One region of the Micromonospora sp. SD12 genome, then DNA from elsewhere that is predicted to be linked to it. Evidence: riboswitches for the same ligand, from Rfam matches in the RefSeq annotation. Region 1 holds a riboswitch; the other holds the start of a gene.

Region 1 (5,666 bases):
CGCCCGCATCAGGATCCGCTGGTGCATCCGTCCCCGCCTCTCGTGGCCTCCGGGTCCCGGAATACTAGCCACCGGTCGGCGCGGATCCGGAGGCTGTCGCCGCCCGTCACGGTTCGGGACGCAACGGTCACCGAGGGGCGGGAGGAACGCGCGCCGCCTGGTGGGACGGAACGGACACTCACGGACGGGACGGAAAAGAGTCTCAGGGGCGCCGGGTAGGGTGCCCGGCGGGGCGGCGCCGACCGGTGGGCCGCCGACGGGCCCCGCGCAGGTGCCCGACGGGGCCGAGGAGGAGACGTACGTGCTGGTGACCCTGGGGATCTTCGGGATGCCGGCATGACGGGGACCGCGACCGACGCGCCGGCCGTCCGGCCCGCGTCCCCGGCCAGCCGCCTGCCGTCGCTGACCGGGCTGCGCTGGGTCGCCGCCCTGCTCGTCTTCGGTTTCCACGTCGCGACGATGGGCATCATCGCCGAGCCCGGCCACAAGGCCGTCGTGGACTGGGCCTTCGCCCTCGGCCTCTCCGGCGTGCAGTTCTTCTTCATCCTCAGCGGCTTCGTGCTGGTCTGGTCGGCCCGGCCCAGCGACACCCGCCGGGCGTTCTGGCGCCGCCGGGTGGCCAAGATCTGGCCGAGCCACGTGGTGCTGTGGGTGGCGGCCCTGGCGGTCGCGGCCTGGTTCGCCGACCCCGTGGACCGGGTCGTCGCGGTGGAGAACCTCTTCCTCCTCCAGGCTTGGGACCCCCGGCCGGGCCACTTCTACAGCATCAACACGGTCAGCTGGTCGCTGTCCTGCGAGTTCTTCTTCTACCTCTGCCTGCCGTTGGCCCTGCCGTTCATCCGCCGGGCCCGGCCGTGGGCGCTGTGGGCCGTCGTGGTCGCGGTGCCGCTGCTGATCCTGGCGCTCTGGCCGGCCCAGTCCCTGGTGCCGGAGGAGAGCCGCTGGTGGTTCACGCAGGTCTTCCCGCCGGTGCGGTCGCTGGAGTTCTGGATGGGCGTGGCCGCCGCCGAGCTGATGCGGCGCGGCCGGTGGCGGGGCCCGGGCCTGCCGGTGGCCAGCCTGGTCTTCGTGGCGACCTGGGTGCTCGCGGCGCAGTGGGTCCGTGCCGAACTGTGGGCGGCGCTGCTCTCGGTGGCGTACATCCTGGTCATCGCGGCGGCGGCGGACGCCGACGTGCGCGGGCGGCGCTCGCCGTGGCGGTCCCGCCCGATGGTCTGGCTCGGCGAGGTCTCCTTCGCCTTCTACCTGGTGCACGTCCTGGTGATGATCAGCGTCCTGCGGTTCACCGGCGACTGGGGCGTCGGGTTCCCCGGCTGGTGGGGGCTGGCGGTGGTGCTCGGCTTCCTGCTGGTCAACCTGGCCCTGGCCGCCCTGCTGCACCGCTTCGTCGAGACGCCCATGATGCGGCTGCTCACCCCGCGCAGGGCGGCCCGCCCGACGCCGCGGGACGGGGACGACGGCGGGAAGGACCCCGGCGCCTCCGGGCCGCCGCCGGGGCAGCGGGGCGACGCCGTGCCGCGTCCCCGGCCCGCCGACCACCCCGCGGCGTACGTCGACTCGCGCTGACCGCCCCGGCGCGGGCCGACCCGCCCGCGCGGCCAGCGCCCCGGGGCGGAATCCCACCCGTCGAGAAAGCCCGACCGTTTCCGTGACGCCGGTCACCGCGACGCCGAACCGGTCATCGGGCGCGGCCGGGTCGTTTCCCGCCGGGGTTTCGGGGTCGATGCCCGCCACTCGTCCCGTTGTCACCCTCGGGCGCCGGCAGAAACGGTCGTCCCATTGAGTCACGTCAGTGGTGAGGTGCCCGCAAAAATTGCGTCCCCATCAAGGTTTAAGCAGGTGGGGTGGGGTTGGCAGGGGGCGGACCGGCCAGTAATGTCGGCGCGTCCGGTGCGGTACCCGATCGTCCAGAGGCGACGCCGCACCGACCCGCCTAATCGTGAACGACGAGCCGGGGACCCAGTGCTTCGTGGGGTGAATCCGTGGGCCGCAGGCCTGTGGTAGGGCGTTCTTCCCGCCCGAATCCGTCAGCTAACCCGGTCGGCGGCGTCGGAAGGAGTTCCATCCCCGTGCAGCACCCACCCACCCCTCGGTTGTTCCGCCGTCTCCACGGCGCCGCGGTGCCCGCGCTCGCCCCTTCGCAGGTCGCGAGCTGACCGACCGGTCACCGTCCGTCGCCCGGCATCCCGGGCGCATTCCCTGAGTGGCCCACGACCCGCACGGACGCCCGTCCGCGCGGTCGGTCCGCCCTGCCCTCGGCGCGGACCGCCGGCCGCTCGCCCCCCGAGCCCGTGGAGGAAATCGTGAAGCACCACCTCAGGCGACAGCTACGTCGCCTCACGTCCGAGCGTTCGTACCAGTTGGCCGCCGCGTCCGCCGCGGCGCTCGTGCTGGCGTCGGGCACGGGCGCGCTGCTGGCCGGAGCCGACGAGGCCCCCGCCGCCGCGCAGGCCCCGGTCGCCGCGAGCGAGCCACGCGAGGACACCGCGGCCTCGCGCGGCCAGGCCCGGATCGCGACGGCCCCGTCCAGCGCGGCCCCGGCCACCGCCACCGCCACCGCCGCCCCCTCGGCCAGCGCCACCAGCACCGCCCCGGACCCGGACCTGACGCGCAAGCCGGAGCCGCCGAAGCCCCCGGCCGCGAAGAGCCTGGACTACGACTACCAGGCCCAGACCACGTTCTACAACTGCGGTCCGGCGGCCGTCCGGCACGCCCTCAGCGCCGCCGGCATCGCGCGCAGCCAGGACGCCCTCGGTGCCCAGCTGGGCACCGACCAGATGGGCACCGACTCGGCCCAGGACACCACCCGCGTGCTGAACGCGACGGTGAAGGGCGAGCCGTACCGGACCCGGATGATCCCCGGCGGCGCCGCCACCCCGGCGCAGATGGACCGGCTCCAGGCCGACGTCGTCGCGGCCATCGGTGACGGGCGGGGCGTCGTGGTGAACGTCGCGGGAAGCGCCACGGACACCGACGGCGGCTGGCACTCGTTCCCCGGCGGCCACTACATCGCCGTGGTCGGCTACCAGGACGAGGGACGGCTCGTGAAGATCGCCGACTCGGCGAACCCGGCGACCGCGTCGTACTGGATGAGCACCATCGCCCTGGCGAACTGGGCTGCCACCCGCGGCTACTCCGCCTGAGCGATCCCGACGGGCGTCGGCCCCCCACCCCGGGGGCCGGCGCCCGCTGTCGTGTCCGGGTCACGGCCCTCGCCCGGCGCCCCGGTCGGTGACAGACTGCGCGGCATGGTCGATGAATCGGGTGACCGCGACGGCCGGCGCGTGCTTCTGCTGCTGCACGGCATGGGTGCGACCGGCGACGTGTGGCTGCCCTGCGCGTCGCTGCTGGAGCGTCGCTGGGCGGGACGGTGGCTGGCGCCGGACCTCGCCGGCCACGGCTGGTCGCCGCCGCTGCCGGAGTACTCGTTCGCGGGGCTGGCCGGGCGGATCGCCGCCGGGCTGACGGCGGGCGACCGGCTCGTCGTGCTGGGGCACTCCCTCGGCGGGGTGGTCGGGCTGGCGCTCGCCGCCCGCGGCGCCGGGGTTCCGGTCGAGGCCGTGGTCGGCGTCGGCATCAAGGCGGTCTGGTCGCCGGCCGAGCTGGCGAAGGCGGGTGAGCTGGCGGCCCGTCCGGTGACCTGGTTCGCGAGCCGGGACGAGGCGGCCCGCCGCTACCTGCGGGTGGCCGGCCTGACCGGGCTCTTCGCACCGGACCATCCCGTCGTGGAGGCCGGGCTGCGGCAGGTCGACGGCCGCTGGCGGCTGGCGATGGACCCCGCCGCGTTCGACGTGGGCGAGCCGGAGCTGCCCGCGCTGCTGGCGGCGACCGACGTGCCGGTGCTGCTGGCCCGTGGCGAGCACGACCCCATGGTCACCGACGCTCAGCTCAAGGAGCTGGGCGTGCCGGTCGCCACCCTGCCCGGCCTCGGGCACAACGCCCACGTGGAGGCCCCCGGGACGGTCCTGGACCTCGTCGAGCCGTACCGCTGACCGTCCCCGCCGGGGCGGGTCAGGTGGCGGGGGAGAGCGTCGCCTCGTCCGGGTCGACCGGCAGGCCGGGCCCGCCGGCGGTACGCGGGGCCGGCGGGTTCCAGCCCTCGTCGAGCTGCCGCCGCGCGGCCGTCAGGAACGCCTCGGCGTACGACTCGGCGGGGAAGTCGCCCAGGTAGCGGCTCCGGGTGACCCAGCGGGCGGAGGCCAGCGGATCGGTGTCCAGCAGCGCGGTCAGCACCTCGTCCGCGTTGGACATGTCGCGCCGCAGCACGTAGCCCGATCCGGCGAGCGGGAACTGCTCGCAGAACCGGTCGCCGGAGCCCACCATGTCGGTCACCGCGTACGGCTTGCCGGAGTAGAGGTAGTCGGAGATCACCCCGGACACGTCGGAGATCAACGCGTCCGAGCGGTTCACGCACTCGGTCAGGGTCAGCTCCCGGCTGGCGGCGGCGCCGAAGACGTGCTGCCGGCCGCTGCGCGCCCGGTCGGCGGCCAGCAGTTCGGTGAGCCGGCCCAGCTGCCGGGCGGACGCCGGGTTCTGCGAGGTGTACGGGTGGGCCCGCAGGATCACCGTCGCGCCCCGGTCGAGCAGCCGGCGCAGCAGCGTCTCGGCCACCGGCAGGGAGCAGTAGTTCGCGTCCGCGTTGTGCCCGGTCCAGGTCGGCGTGTAGAGCACGGTCGGGTCGGCCCGGCCGTGCGCCGGCTCGGGGCGTACCTCGATCGACTCGACCTGCGGGCGGCCGACGACGACGAACTTCTCCGCCGGGATGTCCACCCCGGCGCGGGCGTACCGGTCGATGGCGGCCTGGCCGGCGACGAAGATCCGGTCGAAGATCGCCGAGACGGGGTTGGCGCTGGGCGCCTTGTCGCTGTCGCCGTGGTGCAGTTGGACGTGGGTCAGCTGGGTGAAGCGGATGCAGTGGCTGTTCTTCGCGCCGTGGTTGACGTAGAAGGCCACCCGCAGGCTGGGCACCAGCGCCTCGTCCATCGCCCTGGTGGTGGGGCAGTAGACCACGGGAGCGCTGGTGGCCGCCGCGATCAACGGCAGGAACTCCGGCTCGCGCACCATCACCAGGAACGGCCGGCCGATCCGCTCCAGGTACGGCAGCCACATGGTGACCTGGTACTCCGAGCCCGGCGGCGCGGAGAAGTGCAGCAGGAACTCAGGCTGGTGCCGGCGCAGCGCGCGGGACACCGCCGAACCGCCGGCCCCCGGGCGGAACCGGCGCCGGGCCAGGTCCAGCCCGACCGCCCCGGCGCCGGCGGCCACCAGCAGTACGGCCGCCAGCGCGACGCCGGCCGGCAGGCCCGCGACGGCCGCCAGCGCCAGCAGGGCCAGCAGCCCCGACAGGGCGTCGCCGAGGCGGGCGGCGACCAGCGGCGTCCAGGAGCGCACCGGCAGGTTCGCGGCGCGCACCTCCAGGCCGCCCGCGTCCCGCAGCGGATTGACCAGCAGCACCAGCCCCAGCAGGACCAGGGCGGTCGCGGCCAGCGCGGGATCGAAGCCGGCGTCGAGGCGGCGGGCGTAGCCGACCAGGATCGCCGCCGCGACCAGCGCGGTCTCCGCCGCGTTGTCGGCGCCCGGGCGTACCCGCCGCTCCCAGGCGGCCGCCGCGAGGGCGCCCACGGCCAGCCCCAGCCCCCAGCCGGTCGCGCCGGTCAGCGCGACGA
Region 2 (5,666 bases), on a different contig from region 1:
ACCTTCGCCGACCGGCAGCGCGCCGCCCGCGAGGCGGCCCGGGAACGCCCGGAGGACTACCGGGAGTACGCGCACGTGGTGGTCGACGAGTCGCAGGACGTCTCGCCGATGCAGTGGCGCATGATCGGCCGGCGCGGCCGGTTGGCCTCCTGGACCGTGGTGGGCGACCCGGCCCAGACGGCGTGGACGGGCGAGGCGGAGGAGCTGACCCGGGCCCGGGACCAGGCGTTGGGCCGGCGCAAGCGGCACCACTTCACCCTCACCACCAACTACCGCAACTCGGCGGAGATCTTCGCGGTGGCGGCGGCCGAGATCCGCCGGCTGCATCCGGACCTCCCGCTGCCCAGGGCGGTGCGGTCCACCGGCGTCGACCCGGTCGCGCTGGTGGTGCCGCCGGCGGAGCTGGAGACAGCCGCCACGGCGGCGACCACGGCGCTGCTCGCCGAGGTCGAGGGCACGGTCGGCGTGATCACGCCCGTGCCCCGCCGCGACGAGGTCGCCGGCTGGCTGGCCGGCCTGGCCGCGCCGCGCCTTCAGGTGGTGACCAGCCTGGAGGCCAAGGGCATGGAGTACGACGGGGTCGTCCTCGTCGCCCCGAGCGAGATCCGGGCCGACCCGGGGTCGGGCGTACGGACGCTCTACGTGGCGCTGTCCCGGGCCACCCAGCGGCTGACCACCGTCGACCCGACCGGCTGAGGATCCGTTACTTGCATACATAGCGATGTGAGCATAAATTGAACGCGAATCCGGACCCCCAGAGGGAGGATGGGCGCGTGGGCGCAGGTCATGACCACCACCACGGGTCGGTGGCGAACGCCGCACACCGCCACCGGGGCCGCCTCTGGGCGGCGTTCGGTCTGCTCGCCGGCCTGATGGTGGTGGAGGCGGTGGCCGCCTTCCGGACAGGCTCGCTGGCCCTGCTCAGCGACGCCGGGCACATGTTCACCGACGTGCTCGGCATCGGCATGGCGCTCGCCGCGATCTCGGCGACCCGGCGGGCGGGCGGCGATCCGCAGCGCACGTTCGGCCTCTACCGGCTGGAGGTGCTCGCCGCCCTGGCCAACGCCGTGCTGCTCTCCGGCGTCGCGGTCTACGTCGTGATCGAGGCGGTACGCCGCTTCGGCGACCCGCCGGAGGTGCTGGCCGGCCCGATGCTGGTGGTCGCCGTACTCGGCCTGCTCGCCAACATCGGCGCCTTCGCCCTGCTGCGCTCGGGGGCGAAGGAGAGCATCAACGTCCACGGCGCGTACCTGGAGGTCCTCGGCGACCTGCTGGGGTCACTCGGCGTGATCGCGGCGGCCCTGCTGATCACCACCACCGGCTGGTGGTGGGCCGACCCGCTGGTGGCCGTCGCGATCGGGCTGTTCATCCTGCCGCGCACCTGGCGGCTCGGGCGGGCGGCGCTGCGCATCCTGGTCCAGGCCGCGCCGGAGCACCTCCAGGTCACGGCCGTGCACGACCGGCTGGCCGCCGTGCCCGGCGTCGCCGAGGTGCACGACCTGCACGTCTGGACGCTGACCTCCGGGATGGAGGTGGCCTCGGCGCACCTGACCATGACACCCGACGCGGAGGTCGGCGCGGTGCTGGGCGCCGCCCGGGCCGCCCTGCACGACGACTTCCAGATCGAGCACGCCACGTTGCAGATCGAGCCGGGAGCGTCGCCAGGGGCTTGCGGGGCGGTCGAGTGGTAATGAGGACAACCTTAAATCTGGGAGAGTATTGTTGCCTTATGCCGGATTTGACTGTTAGTGGACATGCACCGTGCGTCACCTGCGCTGCAGCAGTCACACCGGCACCGGTAGGCTCGGCTTCGGCCTCCGCCAGGCGGCACCCACCGGTGCCGGCGGTGGCCGCCGCCTAATCGCCCGGCGGGGCGAACCGGGGAACCATGTTCGTGGGGTGCATCCGCGTCAGCGGTAGGGATCTTCCGTCCCGAACCCGTCAGCTAACCCGGTCGGCGGCTGACGGAAGGACACGTGTATGCCAGTGATGGCACCTGTACGACGACGTGCCGCCCGGACGGCGGCCCTGATCACCACGATGCTCGCCCTCGGCGCCGCGGTGGCCCCGGTCACCGCCGCCCCGGCGGCGGCCGCCACCCGCGCCGGCCTGCTCGCCGCCGCCCCCGGCCAGGACGAGGAGGGCGGCACGCCCGCCCTGCGGGCCCAACTCGAGGCCGCCAGCAAGGGCTACCTCGACGCCAAGCGCGCCCTCGCCACGTCGGCCAAACGGCAGCAGCAGCTCGCCGCCCAGCTCAAGACCACCGAGGTCGAGCTGACGGCGCGCAGCGCCAAGGTCGGCGAGATCGCGGGGGCCGCCTACCGCACCGGCCGGCTCAGCGTGGCGTCCGCCCTGCTCAACAGCGGCTCGCCGGACGGCTTCATGGACCGCGCCGCCGCCCTCGACGCGGTGGCCGCCAAGGAGGACCGGGCCCTGCGCGAGCTCCAGCAGACCCGGGACGAGGCCGCGCGCACGAAGCTCGCCCTGGACGGCGAGATCCGGGAGCAGCGCAAGCAGGTCACCGTGATGGCCAAGCGCAAGGAGCAGGCCGAACGGGCGCTGACGGTCGCCAACCAGAAGCAGCAACAGCGACAGTCCGCGGGCGGGGGCGGCTCGCCGGGCGGCACCTCCAGCAAGACGGCGAAGGCGGCGCCACGCAACTCCGACGGCTCCTGGCCGCGCGAGTCGTGCAGCGTCAACGACCCCACCCCCGCCAACGGCTGCATCACGCCGCGCACGCTACACGCGCTCAACCAGGCCAAGGCGGCGGGCTTCACCCGCTACGTCTCCTGCTACCGCCCCGGCGGCTCCGGCGAGCACCCGAAGGGCCGGGCGTGCGACTTCGCGGCCCAGAAGGGCGGCTTCGGCGGCGACGCCACCGGCGGTGACCGGACGTACGGCAACAACCTGGCGGCGTTCTACGTGCGCAACGCCGACCGGCTCGCCGTGCTCTACGTGATCTGGTACCGGCAGATCTGGCTGCCGAGCAGCGGGTGGAAGTCGTACAGCGGGGCCAACGGCGACCCGTCCAGCGACCACACCAACCACGTGCACCTGTCGGTCTACTGACGCCCACGCCCCGGTGCCCCGCCCGGCGCGGGTCACCGGGGCGTGTCGGCGGGTGGCGGCTGCGGTGCGGCACCGTCGAGGACAGCAGCGAGGCGCGCGGCCAGTCCGAGGTGGGCGGCGCGCGCCTGGCGGAACGCGTAGCCGAAGAGCGGCGCGGGCGCGGCGAGGGTGATGTCCACGTCGACGCGGACCACGCCGTCGGGCTCCGCCCGCAGCCGGGTGTGGTTGCGCACCGTGGTGGCGGGCCACTGCCGGGCCACGGTGACGATCTCGTCGGGCTCGTCGACCAGGACGTCGGCCCGGTAGGTGATCGGCAGCCGTAGCGGCCCGGCGGCCAGCCGGTCGGTGATGTCGTAGCTGGCCCGGGCACCGGGGCGGGGCGGCACCCGCCGGACCCGGACGATCAGCGGATGCAGGCCCTCCTGCCTCCTCGGATCGACGAGCAACGCCGCGGCCCGCGCCATGGAGCAGCGCGCCTGGACGGTGTAGCTGAAGGAACTCCGCCTGAGCACGCCGTCTCCCCACCGCCGATGGTCGCCCGATCGTCGCGTATGCCGGGCGCCCTGGCAACGCCGCGCCGATCCCGCCCGGAGTGCGGACGTCCGGCTGGCGGGCCCACTACGGTCAGCTGATGGATGGTCACGGCACGTACTGGTCAGGGGTGGGCGCATGAACGGGTACGACGGATGAGCGGGCACGTGATGGTCTTCGCGCCCACGCCCCGGCTGACGGTGACCGTCGACCAGCCCAGCGACGCCGCGGAGCTGCACCTGCACCCCGGCGGGCAGGGCGTCTGGCAGGCCCGGATGGTGATGTCGCTCGGCGTCGACGTGGTGCTCTGCACCGCCCTCGGGGGCGAGATCGGCCAGGTGCTGGAGCCCCTGCTCGTCAGCGAGGGGGTCAACCTGAAGGTCGTGGTACGCGACTCCGGCAGCGGCGGGTACGTGCACGACCGCCGCGAGGGCTCCCGGCAGGAGATCGTGGACGTGCCAGGTCAGCCGCTCAGCCGGCACGAGTTGGACGAGCTCTACAACCTGGCGCTCGGCGAGGGCCTGCGCGCCACGGTCAGCGTGCTGAGCGGGCCGAACGAGCCGTCGCTGGTCCCGGCCGACCTCTACCGGCGGTTCGCCGCCGACCTCGGGGCCAACGGCAGCCGGGTGGTGGTCGACCTCTGCGGCGAGCACCTCGACGCCGTGCTGGACAGCGGCGTCTTCTTCCTCAAGATCAGCCATGAGGAGCTGATCGCCGACGGCCGCGTCGACGGCGAGGAGGAGGAGCAGCTCACCCGGGCCCTGTACGACCTGCACGCCGGCGGCGCCGAGAACGTGGTGGTGAGCCGGGCCGACAAGCCCGCCCTCGCCCTGGTCGACGGCGAGGTCTTCGAGGTGGAGATGCCCCGGCTGGAGGCGGCCGACCCGCGTGGGGCGGGCGACTCGATGACCGCCGGGGTGGCGGCCGTGGTGGCGCGCGGCGGCGACATCCGCACCGCCATCCGTACCGGGGCGGCGGCCGGCGCGCTGAACGTGACCCGGCACGGCCTGGGCACCGGCCGGCTCGACTCGATCACCGGCCTGGTCGACCGGGTGCGCCTCGTACCGGCCGGCAACCGGCCGCAGGAGCGGACCAGCCCCGACGAGTTGGCCGACCGGGCGGCCGGGCGATGACGCTGCGGGTGCTGGTCACCAACGACGACGGGATCGCCGCGCCCGGCATCCAGGCGCTGGCGCGGGCGGCGGCGGACCGGGGCCTGGACGTCGTCGTCGCCGCTCCGCTGGAGGAGGCGAGCGGCACCAGCGCCGCGATGACCGCGGTGGAGCGGGACGGGCACGTGGTGGTCCGCGAGCATCCGCTGCCGGAACTGCCGGGGGTGCCGGCGTACGCGGTGGGCGGCTCCCCCGGCTTCATCGCGCTGATCGCGGTGCACGGCGCGTTCGGGCCCTCGCCGACGGTGGTGCTCTCCGGCATCAACCGGGGCGCGAACGCGGGCCGCGCGGTGCTGCACTCGGGCACGGTGGGGGCCGCCTTCACCGCCGCCGCGAACGGCTGCCGGGCGATGGCCGTCTCGCTCGACGTGCTCTCGGCCGGGGAGGCCACGGCCGCCAGCGGGGGCGCCGCGGTGGCCGCCGCCGCCCGGGTACGCGACGCCGAGCGGCACTGGCAGACGGCCGCCCGGGTCGCCCTGGACCTGCTGCCCCGGCTCACGGCCGGGCCCGTGGAGAGCGTGCTCAACGTGAACGCGCCGGACCTGCCGCACAACCGGCTGCGCGGGGTGCGCCGGGGCACCCTGGCCAGCTTCGGTCAGGTGCAGATGACGGTGGCGGAGGCCGGGCACGGCTTCGTCCGCACGTCGCTGGAGGAGCCCGGGCAGGCCGTGCAGCCCGGCACCGACCTGGCCCTGCTGGCCGACGGGTACGCCTCGGTGACGGCGATCCGCGCGGTCACCGAGGTGACGGACGTCGACCTGTCGGGCCTCGGCGACGCCTGAGCGACGCACACCCCAGCGGCGCGGCCGGGGTGGTGCCGGCGGCCGTCAGGCGCCGGGAAGGACCTCGGGCGTGGGCGCGCCGGCGTAGTAGGGCTCGGGGGCGCCGAAGAGG

Evidence for each region. Region 1 has a riboswitch for cyclic di-AMP ahead of ACTMS2_RS17580 (C39 family peptidase). Riboswitches for the same ligand answer to the same signal wherever they lie in the genome.
Region 2: it holds a riboswitch for cyclic di-AMP, as region 1 does, so the genes downstream of both, ACTMS2_RS09425 (coiled-coil domain-containing protein) here and ACTMS2_RS17580 (C39 family peptidase) in region 1, are expected to answer to the same signal.

Annotation. Positions count from the first base shown of each region.
Region 1 is NZ_JBQHDF010000008.1:78,395-84,060, forward strand. Features, by position in the region: gene ACTMS2_RS17570 (polysaccharide pyruvyl transferase family protein) at 1-27, opposite strand, end outside; gene ACTMS2_RS17575 (acyltransferase family protein) at 337-1,566, shown strand; cyclic di-AMP (ydaO/yuaA leader) riboswitch at 1,921-2,061, shown strand; gene ACTMS2_RS17580 (C39 family peptidase) at 2,292-3,143, shown strand; gene ACTMS2_RS17585 (alpha/beta fold hydrolase) at 3,249-3,992, shown strand; gene ACTMS2_RS17590 (CDP-glycerol glycerophosphotransferase family protein) at 4,012-5,666, opposite strand, start outside.
Region 2 is NZ_JBQHDF010000003.1:528,119-533,784, forward strand. Features, by position in the region: gene ACTMS2_RS09415 (HelD family protein) at 1-696, shown strand, start outside; gene ACTMS2_RS09420 (cation diffusion facilitator family transporter) at 774-1,691, shown strand; cyclic di-AMP (ydaO/yuaA leader) riboswitch at 1,845-1,976, shown strand; gene ACTMS2_RS09425 (coiled-coil domain-containing protein) at 1,990-3,069, shown strand; gene ACTMS2_RS09430 (SRPBCC family protein) at 3,102-3,581, opposite strand; gene ACTMS2_RS09435 (1-phosphofructokinase family hexose kinase) at 3,756-4,733, shown strand; gene surE (5'/3'-nucleotidase SurE) at 4,730-5,554, shown strand; gene ACTMS2_RS09445 (STAS domain-containing protein) at 5,600-5,666, opposite strand, start outside.